2 regions of the Alkalihalobacterium alkalinitrilicum genome follow, and region 1 is predicted to be linked to the other one. Evidence: riboswitches for the same ligand, from Rfam matches in the RefSeq annotation. Region 1 holds a riboswitch; the other holds the start of a gene.
The links. Region 1 has a riboswitch for lysine ahead of dapA (4-hydroxy-tetrahydrodipicolinate synthase). Riboswitches for the same ligand answer to the same signal wherever they lie in the genome.
Positions count from the first base shown of each region.

Region 2: another riboswitch for lysine. It lies ahead of BK574_RS18735 (transporter substrate-binding domain-containing protein); the one in region 1 lies ahead of dapA (4-hydroxy-tetrahydrodipicolinate synthase).

Region 1 is NZ_KV917368.1:2,056,143-2,062,296, reverse strand. Features, by position in the region: gene BK574_RS09540 (hypothetical protein) at 1-46, shown strand, start outside; gene BK574_RS09535 (hypothetical protein) at 244-1,626, shown strand; gene BK574_RS09530 (DMT family transporter) at 1,642-2,586, shown strand; gene dapA (4-hydroxy-tetrahydrodipicolinate synthase) at 2,684-3,571, opposite strand; lysine riboswitch at 3,666-3,853, opposite strand; gene BK574_RS09520 (YhcN/YlaJ family sporulation lipoprotein) at 4,023-4,613, shown strand; gene BK574_RS09515 (aspartyl-phosphate phosphatase Spo0E family protein) at 4,835-5,011, opposite strand; gene BK574_RS09510 (YhcN/YlaJ family sporulation lipoprotein) at 5,291-5,998, shown strand; gene BK574_RS09505 (hypothetical protein) at 6,050-6,154, opposite strand, start outside.
Region 2 is NZ_KV917368.1:3,838,257-3,844,410, reverse strand. Features, by position in the region: gene BK574_RS18745 (amino acid ABC transporter ATP-binding protein) at 1-557, opposite strand, end outside; gene BK574_RS18740 (amino acid ABC transporter permease) at 554-1,231, opposite strand; gene BK574_RS18735 (transporter substrate-binding domain-containing protein) at 1,282-2,085, opposite strand; lysine riboswitch at 2,193-2,374, opposite strand; gene BK574_RS18730 (M20/M25/M40 family metallo-hydrolase) at 2,583-4,238, shown strand; gene BK574_RS18725 (hypothetical protein) at 4,425-5,039, opposite strand; gene BK574_RS18720 (Alp7A family actin-like protein) at 5,049-6,154, opposite strand, start outside.

The sequences.
Region 1 (6,154 bases):
TTCGTGTATAGCTATTTTTATTATTACTTTGTTTATATTTCTATAGTTGTATGAAATTAGGAGCTGCGTTTTGCAGCTTTTTTCAGTTTTATTTTATGAACCTTAAATATTTCTTCAAATCTTTAAGGATTAGATAAGACATCAATACTTATTGTAACCTGTGCAATCAATCCTGTTTGCTTAATAGTGTGGTTTATCACAAAACAACTTTCGTTTGATGTTAGAACGAATTAGGAGTTAATTATGAGCGCGAAGTGGAGTACAATAGTAGGTTCCGTTTGTTTTTTAACGGTGACGTTGTATTTAATATCTGTCTTTTATTCTAGTCTGCTATTAAATGTAACATATAGCCTATTATCTGCTGTATTGTTATTTGTAGCATTACCCACTGTAAGAAGGTCGAGTATCATCATTACAATTCCTTTACTATTGATTGGAATTGTAATTTTTCTTTTAACAGAATCAGATGGAGTATCTTTTTTATTAGCGTTCGGTAATAACATTAACCTTATCGCATTATTTTTATTCGTACCTCTGATCGGTGTTTTTATTTCTTTAGCTGGACTTTTAACAACTTTAAAAGTTCATATCGAACAAATGGAAAAAGAGGGGGAAAAGGAAGCCCATCCTTATCGACTCGGTTTCCTCCTTACAGCAACGATGGGAGCGGTACTTAATTTAGGTTCTATGGTGCTCGTTCATCGAATTATTGAAGGAAGTATATCAAACTTTTTTCGAAGAAAAATGGTCATGATATTACTGCGTGCTTTTGGTTTTTGTATGTTCTGGTCCCCGTATTTTGTAAATGTAGGACTCGTGTTAGTTTTATTTAATGTTTCGTGGTTGTCGATTGGATTGTATGGCTTTGTGATTGGCTTAACTTATGTTTTAGTCTCGTTAATATTTTTTCCGAAGTTGTCATTTTCAGAGGACACAAATTGTATTCAACCAAAGGAACCAAAAAACGAGGTACAAAACAAACGTCCTGCACTCCGAGTTTTAATTTTATTTGGTGTAGGTTTATTTTTGTGTTCATTCATTTTAGAATTTTTCTTGCCGGTTAATATGCTAGCGGTTGTGTCGATATTAGGTTTCGTTTATCCACTTTTGTGGGCTGTTTTTTCTAATTATTTAAAAGAGTATATCCAACAGTTTTTCAATTATGTTAAGGAATGCTTTTCGCGTTTAAAAAATGAAATTGTTATATTTATTAGTGCTGGTTTTTTTGGTGCAGCTCTTTCATATACGGATATTGGCGATTTTGTATCACAAATGATTTTAACTTTCTCGCAAGGGTACATTTATGCAATGGCATTAATTGTAATTTGTTTTGCCATTTTCCTATCAATTTTTGGAATTCATCCTGTTGTTATTGTCATCGGCATAGGAAGTGCATTATCTCCACAGCTTTTTTCCGTTAGTTCTGAGTTCATGGCGCTCCTCTTAATCATTGCGTGGACGTTAGCGACACAAGTTTCACCATTTTCGGGTTCGGTCTTAATGGCATCAGGATTAATGAACGATTCTTCTTTTGATATTGCGAAGAAAAACAGTCGATTCGTGCTCGTTTGTGTGATTGTATTGGCGCTAGTTCTCTATTTGTTTCATTTGCTACAATTTATCTAAAAAGGGGAGAGAATCTTGAAACATGAAAAATCAAATATCCTTACATATATACTACTTATGATGGTAATGGTTACCTGGGGGATGAATGTCGTCTTTATTAAGATGCTCGTTGAAGTCTTTCCCCCTATTACGATGACATCTTTACGTGTATTACTAGCTGGCGTCGTAGCGCTTTCTGTTTGTATTTTAATAAAAAGACTAAGAAAGATATCGAAACAAGAATGGAAGTATATTCTCATAGCAACGATCTTTGGAGTGAGTTCACACCATATTCTCTTAGCATGGGGATTAACAACAACGACCGCTTCGAATGGAGCATTAATCTTAGCCTTATTGCCGCTGACAACGTCCATTTTGGCGTCATTTATGCTAAAGGATTCGTTAACACGACTAAGAGTTGTTGGAATCGTGCTCGCATTTTTTGGGGTGTGTTCGATTATTTTGCAAAGCGGGGAAAGTTTTACAGCGGTGAATTCTGGTGATGTTGCTATCTTTATGGCGATGTTCGTTCAGGCAGTTTCTTTTATTTATATTAAGAAAGGAACGAATACGCTTGATTCGAGAGTGATGACTGCTGTTATGCTTGTAGTCGGTTCTAGTTTCATGTTTATTATTAGTCTTTTTATTGAACCAACAGGGACGAAGGAGATGTTCGAACTAACGGGGTGGATTTGGGGAATATTTTTAGTTTCATCGATTGTAGCGACAGCTCTTGGTCATTTTCTATTTAATGCGGCAATTCATCAACTTGGGGCAGGTCAGACAGCTGTCTTCAATAATTTTGTGCCTTTTTTTGGATTAGTTTTTTCAGCGCTATGGTTAGGCGAAAAAATTACATTATTGCAATTGACAGGCTTTATTTTTATTGTGCTAGGTGTTTTATTAGGAACTGGTTTCATTGATGAGTACATCAGGAAAAAAATTAATAACAAAAAGCAAGCCGTTCAAAAGGCGGGTTAAAAAACCGATGAACGACATTTTACAATGTCGCTCATCGGTTTTTCATAAGATGAAGATGTTAAGCGGAGACCTACAATGGTTTTTCCGCTTTTCTTTTTTACCCTACGTTGTAGGATACTTCTGGGAATATAGTTGCTTGCAGTTGCTGTTGTTCTTCTTCTGTTAATGGTACAAGAGGAAGACGAACTGAGCCGACAGTAATTCCTTTCATATTTAACGCTGTTTTAACAGGTGTTGGATTTGGTGCTGTAAATAAAGCTTTCATAATCGGTAATAATTGGCGATGCTGTTCAGCAGCTTCATATATATTACCCTTTAAGAAACTAGTGACCATACTTTGCATTTCATTTCCAATAATATGAGATGATACTGAAACGATTCCAGTTCCACCAATTGATAAAATTGGTAATGTTAAGCTATCATCTCCGCTGTACAAGCTAAAATTAGTGTCTGTTTCAGAGATAATTTTTGCCATCGCTTCTAAATTACCGCTAGCTTCTTTTGTAGCAACGATATTTGGAACTTGTGATAATCGAATTGTAGTGTCTGCTGAAATATTGACTGCGCTACGTCCAGGAATATTGTAGATCATTACAGGTAGCTTTGTTTGTTCCGCAATCGCTTTAAAATGTTGAAATAACCCTTCTTGAGAAGGTTTATTATAATAAGGGGCAACGAGCATGATACCATCGACACCAATTTCTTCTGCTTGTTTTGTTAATTCAATCGATTCTGCAGTGTTATTAGATCCTGTACCAGCAATGACTGGTACTCGACCATTTGTAATTTCAACAACTTGCTTAAATAAGGTTAGCTTTTCCTCGGTTGATAATGTTGGTGATTCCCCTGTCGTGCCCGCTACAACAAGTCCATCCGTTCCATTAGAAATTAAGTGATTTACTAATTGTTCTGTAGCTTGAACGTCGATATTGCCATATACATCAAACGGTGTTACCATCGCGGTTAAAACTTTTCCAAAATTCATTATATTTTCCCCCTTAGTGCATTTCTGATTACAATAAAAAGCAACAATGAGAGCTGCTCATTGTTGCTAGGAATGACAATTAGATCTTGTTCCTGCGTAAGATAGCTCTCCATATAGTGTGGTACTAGGTACTATATGACAGTCCTGCATTTATTCAATACAGAACCAGCCTTTAGCGATATGAGCACTTTAGGCTTCGGCAAATCCCCCTTTCAACAATGATCAAAAGAGCTCATCCTCCTCCCATTGCTTACTTATGGTCTTTGCACCTCTATCCTCACTTCGTGTTAAGAAGTAAAGAATATTCATTTGTTGTGTCTACATTAACAAATTGTAGAATTGATTGCAATGGTTATCGTTAAAATTCTTTTAGTTTTATTATTTTCCTTTAGTTTACAGGATTAATATTAAGATAAAAATTACAGGATAATAAAAGAAAGGGGAGTGTACCGTGAAAAAAGTATGTTTCTGCTTTTTGACATGTATGTTTGTTATAGTCGTTATTACAGGTTGTACACCTGGGATGGGCGCACAAGATCAACAATTAATACAGGAAGAGCAACAAGTTCCTGAGTTGGACCCCAAAATGGCGATTAATGGGAGAACCCCATTGGAAAGTAGACAATTAATTACTTCTAGAAGTAATACAGGGCATGGAACAAATACGAGAACAGACAATGTCGACTACATTGAGTTGACGACAGGTAATCGACCTCTCACTCGACAAATTTTGCAATTAGAAGAAGTGGAAGATGCTCATGTATATATTCAAAGTAGAATTATTTTAGTTGGGGTGTATACGACAAAAGATTGGAACGAGGATATTGAAAATAAAGTAAAAGAAACTGTTTATGAACAAGTTGCTAATGATGCAGAAGTTCGTGTAATCAATGATGATGAAGCATTTACAGAATTTCAAAGACAACTTGAAACTTTAAGAAATGGAGCGCCGTATGAGGAAGGAATTGATGCTCGAAACTATTTACAAGATTTTGGAAGGATTCTTCAACGGCCATTTGAGAGAGGTAAAGTAATAAATTAAAAGTCTGATTTAATAAGTGTCCAGACACCTCAATCACATTAGAGTACGGTAAAAACTACGATGTGTTTGAGCACACCTGGCACTTTTTTATCAGGCTCTTTTCAAATAAGTCTCTTTTTTTCAAGTTGACCATGTTGGTTTAACTTTATCAACACAGTGTGATTATTCCTTTTTTTATAACCATTAATAGTGATCAGATTAGACAAACAAAAATTGGTAAGTTACTTTGCGATTTTTATTTCAATAGATGATGTTTGTTGAGCTAAATTTAAAAGCTTGTCCAACTCTTGACTACATTTTACAGTGGCTTCTGAAGTATAACCATACTTTTCAGCTAATATAACCATCTGGTTTCTTTTTCGTTCAATCGCATAAGATAACATTTTCTTCCACTCCATTTTTTATATTAATTGTGTAAATGATCTATTGTTTGCCTCCGATTGGGGACAGTCTAAATTTTATTTTTCACACAACGACAATTATACGTATTTTTATTAGAAATGAAACACATTCCCTAAAAGTAGTCATGAACACTAAAAATAAGAAATGAATCGACAAGAACTATGGTTGTTTGCAATTACAAATCTCGTATATTTTTGAAACAATTTCCGTTAACTGCTCTTCATGAAATCCATAAGAATTACACAACTTATCAGTAAGTAGAAAGGAGAATGAGGATGAAAAAAAGAACCTTGGTTATTGTCATGCTTCTTTTGATTTTAACAATTGTTTCTGGATGTGGTGTAGTTGAACAAAAGCATCCTATGGGGGCAAATCATTTTCGAGATGAGGGGTTTAGTGGTTTCGGTACACATCGAGTAAGACATTTAGAAGGCCCTGTTAGTGATATGATGGTACCCGATGGCACACCAAAAGGCAGAACGGATCGAGCTCACCTTATTGCAGAAGATAATATGTACTATACGAGTGAACGTAATTTAGGCTTTAAAAGTCAAGGGACCAATCGGAGTGGGGCAAGAATTTATAATAATGCTCCTGGTACACTAGATGATAAATACATTCTAAGTGACCAGCCACATTTAAAAAGAAAAAAAATAGATCTAAATCATCAAAACATCAGTAAAGAAGAACAAGTACGCCAACAATTGATGGCAATTGAAAATATTGAGGATGTATATATTTTTACACACGACGGTATGTTAGTCATTGGTATTGAATCGGCAGAACAAAATCGTCCTAAGCTTATACGTGAAGTTGAAGAGGTGATTGCTGAAGAAGTAGAGCTTGAGAATGTACGCATCGCTACAGACCGTAGAAATGTAAACCGAATTAGGGCAATTGTTGAGGGCGGCGACACTGGAGAACCGTTTCAAGGAATAGGTGGACAATTAAGTGAAATTAGACATAATTTTTATGACAATTAATGGGTGTAGCACCTTCACTAATAAATAGTGAAGGTGCCTTGTCCACCATAATTATTTAATTCCGTATTCTTCAAGTACACCTTTATATTCGCGTTCCATTGATTTTAAGGCTATGATACTGTTTTCATAATATAATCGAGCTCTTCTGAAATGAGT
Region 2 (6,154 bases), 1.8 Mb from region 1:
CCGTCTTTAGCTAAGTCCTTCATCACTTGTAACACTTCACCAACAAGCTCTGGGTCTAATGCTGATGTTGGTTCATCAAATAAAATAACTTCAGGTTCCATCGCTAACGCTCTAGCAATGGCCACACGCTGTTTTTGTCCACCTGACAGTTGATCTGGATAAACGTTTGCTTTATCAGCTAAACCGACTTTTTCAAGCAGTTGCTTCGCTTTCTTTACTACTGCATCCTTGCCTTCTTTTTTTACAAACAAAGGAGCCATCGTTAGGTTCTCAAGAACAGACTTATGCGGGAATAGATTAAAGTGCTGAAACACCATGCCTACACGTTGCCTCACTGTATTAATGTCCGTCTTTTTTGGGTCAATTCTCTCATCATTGAGGTAAATTTCCCCTCCATTTGAAGTTTCAAGGAAATTCAAGCAGCGTAACAATGTACTTTTACCAGAACCACTCGCTCCAATAAGTACGACAACTTCACCTTTTTCTATCATTAAATCAATACTTTTTAATACTTGTAGATCACCAAATGATTTAACGAGATTCGTTACTTTAATCATGCTGCTTTCACCTCTTTTGAAACGTCTAATTTATTCTCAATTCGATTTAAGATCTTCGTGAAAATTAACACAAGAATTAAATAATACATTCCGACTACAAAATATGTTTCAAAAGGCATGAAGTTTTCCCCTTGAACTTGTAAGGCTGTATTGAATAAATCAGTAACCGCTATATAAGCGACTAATGAAGAGTCTTTCAAGCCAATAATAAACTGATTCCCTAGTGGAGGGATCGCTCGTTTCAGTGCTTGAGGAAAAACAACTTTCCTCATTGCTAAAGGATACGACATCCCAAGGGATCTTGCCGCTTCCATCTGACCTTTGTCAATCGATTGAATCGCTCCTCGAAAAATCTCAGCTATATAAGCACCTGAGTGTAGTCCAAGCGCCAATGCTCCAGCCGTAAAATTATCAAGTAGAATAATGTTTGAAATTCCGTAATATAAAAACATAATTTGGACAATTAAAGGCGTTCCTCGAATAACACCAATATAGGCATCCGCAATTATATTTAATATTTTACTAGATGATATTTTAAATAAAGCAAAAATAATTCCAATGACGGTTGCAATGACTAAGGACACCGCTGTAATACCGATCGTAATCCAAGCCGCATTTAAAAACGATACACCGTGTCTAAGGAAAATATCTAAAATACTTTCAAAAAAGCCCATATCATTTCCTCCCTCCTATTAAGAAAAAAAGGCACGTGAATCACGCACCCTTATTTCATAATGTTCTCATCAAACCATTTCATACTGATTTCTTCGTACGTTCCGTCTTCTATCATAGAAGCAATTGCTTCATTTATTTGATTGATTAATTCTTCATTACCCTTATTTACAGCAACCGCGATTAAATCTTCATTTAATAAGTCACCAACAGGCTTAATATCTAACCCACGCTCATTCATCGCTGATAAACCAACAATTTTATCAGTAATGACTGCATCAATTCGGCCAACCGCTAAATCTTGAAGTGCATTAACATCACTTGGATATCCTTTAATTTTGTCAGAGATCTCTTCAGCCATATCTCTCCACGTACTCGATTGGATAACACCGATCGTTTTACCAACTAAATCATCAGTAGATTGAATTTCCTCTTCCCCTACATTAACAAACACTTGAGCCCCAGAAATATAGTATGGGTTCGTAAAGTCTACTTGTTCCATTCTTTCCTCTGTTGCCGTCATACTTCCGATAATAGCATCATAATGGTTCGCTCGAAGTCCTTGAATAATTGTCTCCCAAGGGTTGGTTACAGGATTAGGTTCAAGACCAATACGTATAGAAATCTCTTTTCCAATTTCCACATCAAATCCTGTTAATTCTCCATCTTTAGTGAAGTTTAACGGTGGATATAAACCACTCATTGCAAATGATAGCTGCCCATCATTGACTAGTTTCACTTCTGCAGTTGTATGTTCTCCACTAATTTCTGTTTCTGCTGGTTCCGTACTTGAACCGCATGCACTCATTGCCATCATAGCAATCGCAGCAACTACTGCAAATAATCCTTTTTTCATCATATAGCCCCCTAATAATTTCTAAAGTAAGTTGAAGGCAGATTTGGACATAAAAAAAACACCATGATAATTATACGGTGCCAAGAATTTACCCGCATCTAGTAACCTTCTAAGATAGCTCTTCACAACCACTAATAGTTGTGACAGTTCTGCTTCTATTTGAAAGCAGCCCCAATTTTTATGTACAGGCTTACATAAAAATTTCGGCAGTTTATCCTTTCATTTGTTCTCATCGATTACCTTATCTCAAACAAAATTACTCTTATAAACCGCGACCTCTACCCCATCCGTTATGATTGATGAGGATTTATATTTAGTTTTACGAAATAATTATTAAGTAAATAAAGACATTATTCAAGAAAAGTTTTATGGAAAGATTTCCTTGGAAATAACAGCAGAAAAACAACTTGACTTCCAACCTTGTTTTATTATATCAATAAATAGATATTATATTAGATTAATATTTATTCAGTATATGATAATGAAGGAGTGCCTTTATGTTATCTTGTCGTGATGAAGTTTTATTTTTAACAAATCAGCTTGTAAATATAGAAAGTATCGTAAATTCAGATGGAGAAAAAGAAATTAGTCAAGCCATTTACACCTTAGTTTCCTCTTTTCCGTATTTTATTAAAAACCCAACATTTGTGACCAAGCAAAAAACAATAGATGATGAACAAGAAAGGTATAATGTAATTGCTTTTGTTAAAGGAACGAAAAAGAAAAGTGATAAAACGGTCATTTTAATGGGACATATGGACACAGTCGGAATAGACGACTTTAATCAACTCAAGGATAAGGCTTGTTACCCAGAAGAGTTGATGAAAGCACTCAAAACAGAAGATCTCCCTCCTATGGTAGAGAACCATTTAAACTCAGGAGATTACTTATTTGGTAGAGGCGTACTTGATATGAAAAGTGGTGTAGCGAGTCATCTATATCTTCTAAAATATTACTCTGAACATCCTGAGGAGTTAGAGGGAAATCTCCTTCTTGTCGTAGAATGTGATGAAGAAGATGGCTCTCACGGGATTTTATCAGCCTTAAAAGAATTAAAAAGCTTAAAAGATGAACATCATTTTGATTATGTTGCTGCTATCAATTCAGATTTTGTTTCGCCTCGTTATGAAGGAGATGTGAATCGGTATATTTATAAAGGTACAGTTGGGAAATTACTCCCTTCCTTTTTTATCACTGGTGCCGAAACACATGTAGGTTCATGCTTTGAAGGAATTGACCCGAATTTTATTGCAGCAGAGTTAACGAAACAAATTAGTTATAATCCAGAATTATGTAATGAAGCTTTCGGTGAAACGACAGTACCTCCTGTTTCATTAAAACAAATGGATTTAAAACCAACATACACCGTACAAACGGCTCTTTCTGCTTATGTTTACTATAATTTCTTTATCCATTCGTGGTCACCAAAAGATGTATTATCGCTATTAAAAGAACAAGCTGAAATCGCCTTTGACAATGCTCTAAAAGAATTTAAGAGCAAATACCAACAATTCAGTCAAGCAAGTAATCAACCTTACTTTGAATTCCCATGGAAACCTAGAGTATTTACGTACGAGGAAATGAATCAACTCTTAATCGAAGAATACGGTTATGAGTATGTAAACCATATGAGTGAATTTAAAGAAAAATTATTACTAGATACAGAATTAGATACGAGAATGTTTGCAGCAAGAGTAGTTGAAGAAGCATGGAAATGGATGAGTGACCGAAGTCCTGCGATAATCCTCTTTTACTCTTCTTTATATTCTCCTAGAATTGAAGTGACAGGGAAGAATGAAAAAGAAGAAAACTTAATTCATTCACTCGAACAAGCCATTACTGACATCCAACCCGATTATGACTATCCTATAGCAACAAGAAACTTTTTCCCGTATATTTCAGATATGAGTTTTGTTGCTTTAAGTGATGATGAAGATGGGATTAATGCTGTTTCTAACAACAATCCGAGCTGGGGCACAAAACATTATGTAAACTACCAAGACATTCGCGATATTAATGTCCCTGTCATTAATATTGGTCCTTATGGCTTTGATGCCCATAAACAATACGAACGAATGGAGTTAAAATATTCACTTGAAATCGTTCCTAATTTAACAAACAACGTTATTCAGAACTTGTTAGTATCTAACTAAAGGAGTAAATAACTTATTTTAAGCCAAAAGACGAGTAGCCTTTTTTCCAGACTAGTCGTCTTTTCAGTTTTTCTATATGGATATCAAAACAAACCAAAGAGGCTAACATTTAAGTTAGCCTCTTTATACTTATTAGCCAACCCCTCGAACTGCTTCTATCCCAAGGGATCTGCTAATAGCCTTAACCTATTTGTTCATCTCGGCTAAGAAATCGCCAAGGAGGTCATCAATACTCTCTTCTTCCTTCTCTTGTTCTTCTTCAACGGATGAGGCCATCTCTTGTTTTGCTTCATTCCAATTAAAGTTATCCAAGTCATCGTCAAGTTCATGATCATTGAACGTTTCTACAGCTTCTATGTCTTCCAACTGATTATCTTGACGATCTTCGAAGGGATTATCTAATGGAGTAGTTCCATTCTCGACTTCTTGTAAATAAAGGGCTTCATCTATATCTAATGCATTACTATTTAATGCTGCCAAAATGGATGTTGCTCGCATGGGATCTACAAGTAATTGATAAACAATACTTCCTAACATCGCTTCTGAATGCGAATGCTTCAACCAATTGCGTTGTTCTTTACTTAATGGTTTTGGAAGCGGAATCGTTAAGGTTTCTCTTTCTTTCGCCAACGAGTTGCTTACTCCTTCTAAAGCAAATTGAGCTATTTTGCTAGAGAAGTTTCTTCTTTCCGTTTCCTTTAACTTTTGTAATTGTTTTATAATATGTTCGGGTGTATCAGAAGGAAGGCGAAACGTAATTGCCTGTCCTCGCTGTATTTCCGCTGTCCCCTTTTTATTCATGGAATCACCCTATTTATTTTGTACTGTTTTTTTCTCTGGTACTTTCGTTTCCTTATTACTCTTTCTTACAAAATCAGAAATGAGTTTATAATACGCATTTGCCATCATCCAAATACTTTCTTTTTCGTCTTCAAAAAACTCAATATTGTAACCATCTAAATTATTGTTTAATGTTTTAATATATTCTTTTAATACCATTGCACCGCCACCAACGAAATAGCAAATTTCAGTTTGGGAATTTTTTTGCCAAACATTACGTAAATGTCTATACTGTTTTTTGGCTAGCTCTAAAAGGATACGATCGGTAATATCATGAACGCTTGTCCGACTCCCTTTTACCATAATATGGTTTCTGTCATTCTTTCTCGTAATGATTTCAACAACATCACGACGGCTATCTAATTCAACTCCATGTTTGGAACGAATTTCCTCACGAATGGATTCTAATGCTTCTGATACTCCAATATTAAACCCTTGAGCCTTATCATCGTCGACATTACGATTTTTGATAACAGCCACATCAGTCGATAACCCACCAATATCTTGTATTAAAATTCTTTTATCAATTAAATCTCTATTAATAATATTTAAGTCCTTATCCATCACTAAGTTAATATAAGCAGCAAAACCTTCAGGGTACACTTTCACTTCATCAAATTTAATATTGACTTTTATCCCTTGATATTTTGGGGTAACGAGAAACTCAACTTGGTGAACAGAACCTAATAGTTGTGAACGGTAACCCACATCTTTTCCTTCTTTCACTTCACGAAGCGGCAACCCTGTTCCAAGTGTATAATTTGCATCAATTACCGCTTTGGAGTCTCTCGAAGTATTAGACGTTCCACTTTTAACTGCATCCAATGCTAAAGAAGTAAACAGCATCACTAATGTTTGATCTTCTTCAGATTTGCTACTTCCTGGGTCAAGTTCGTTTGGATTGTCACTTTTCGTTGCCAAGTTTCCTACACGATAAATAACATTGTTTTCTTTTAAAGCAGGGGAGTGAACTCTTATATGAATTCCATCTAGAGGGTCCTTTTCATTTAAATCTTCTATTCCGATAACAGGTCGATCTTCTGTATCTCTAGCAATAACATTAGGTATGTACAGTT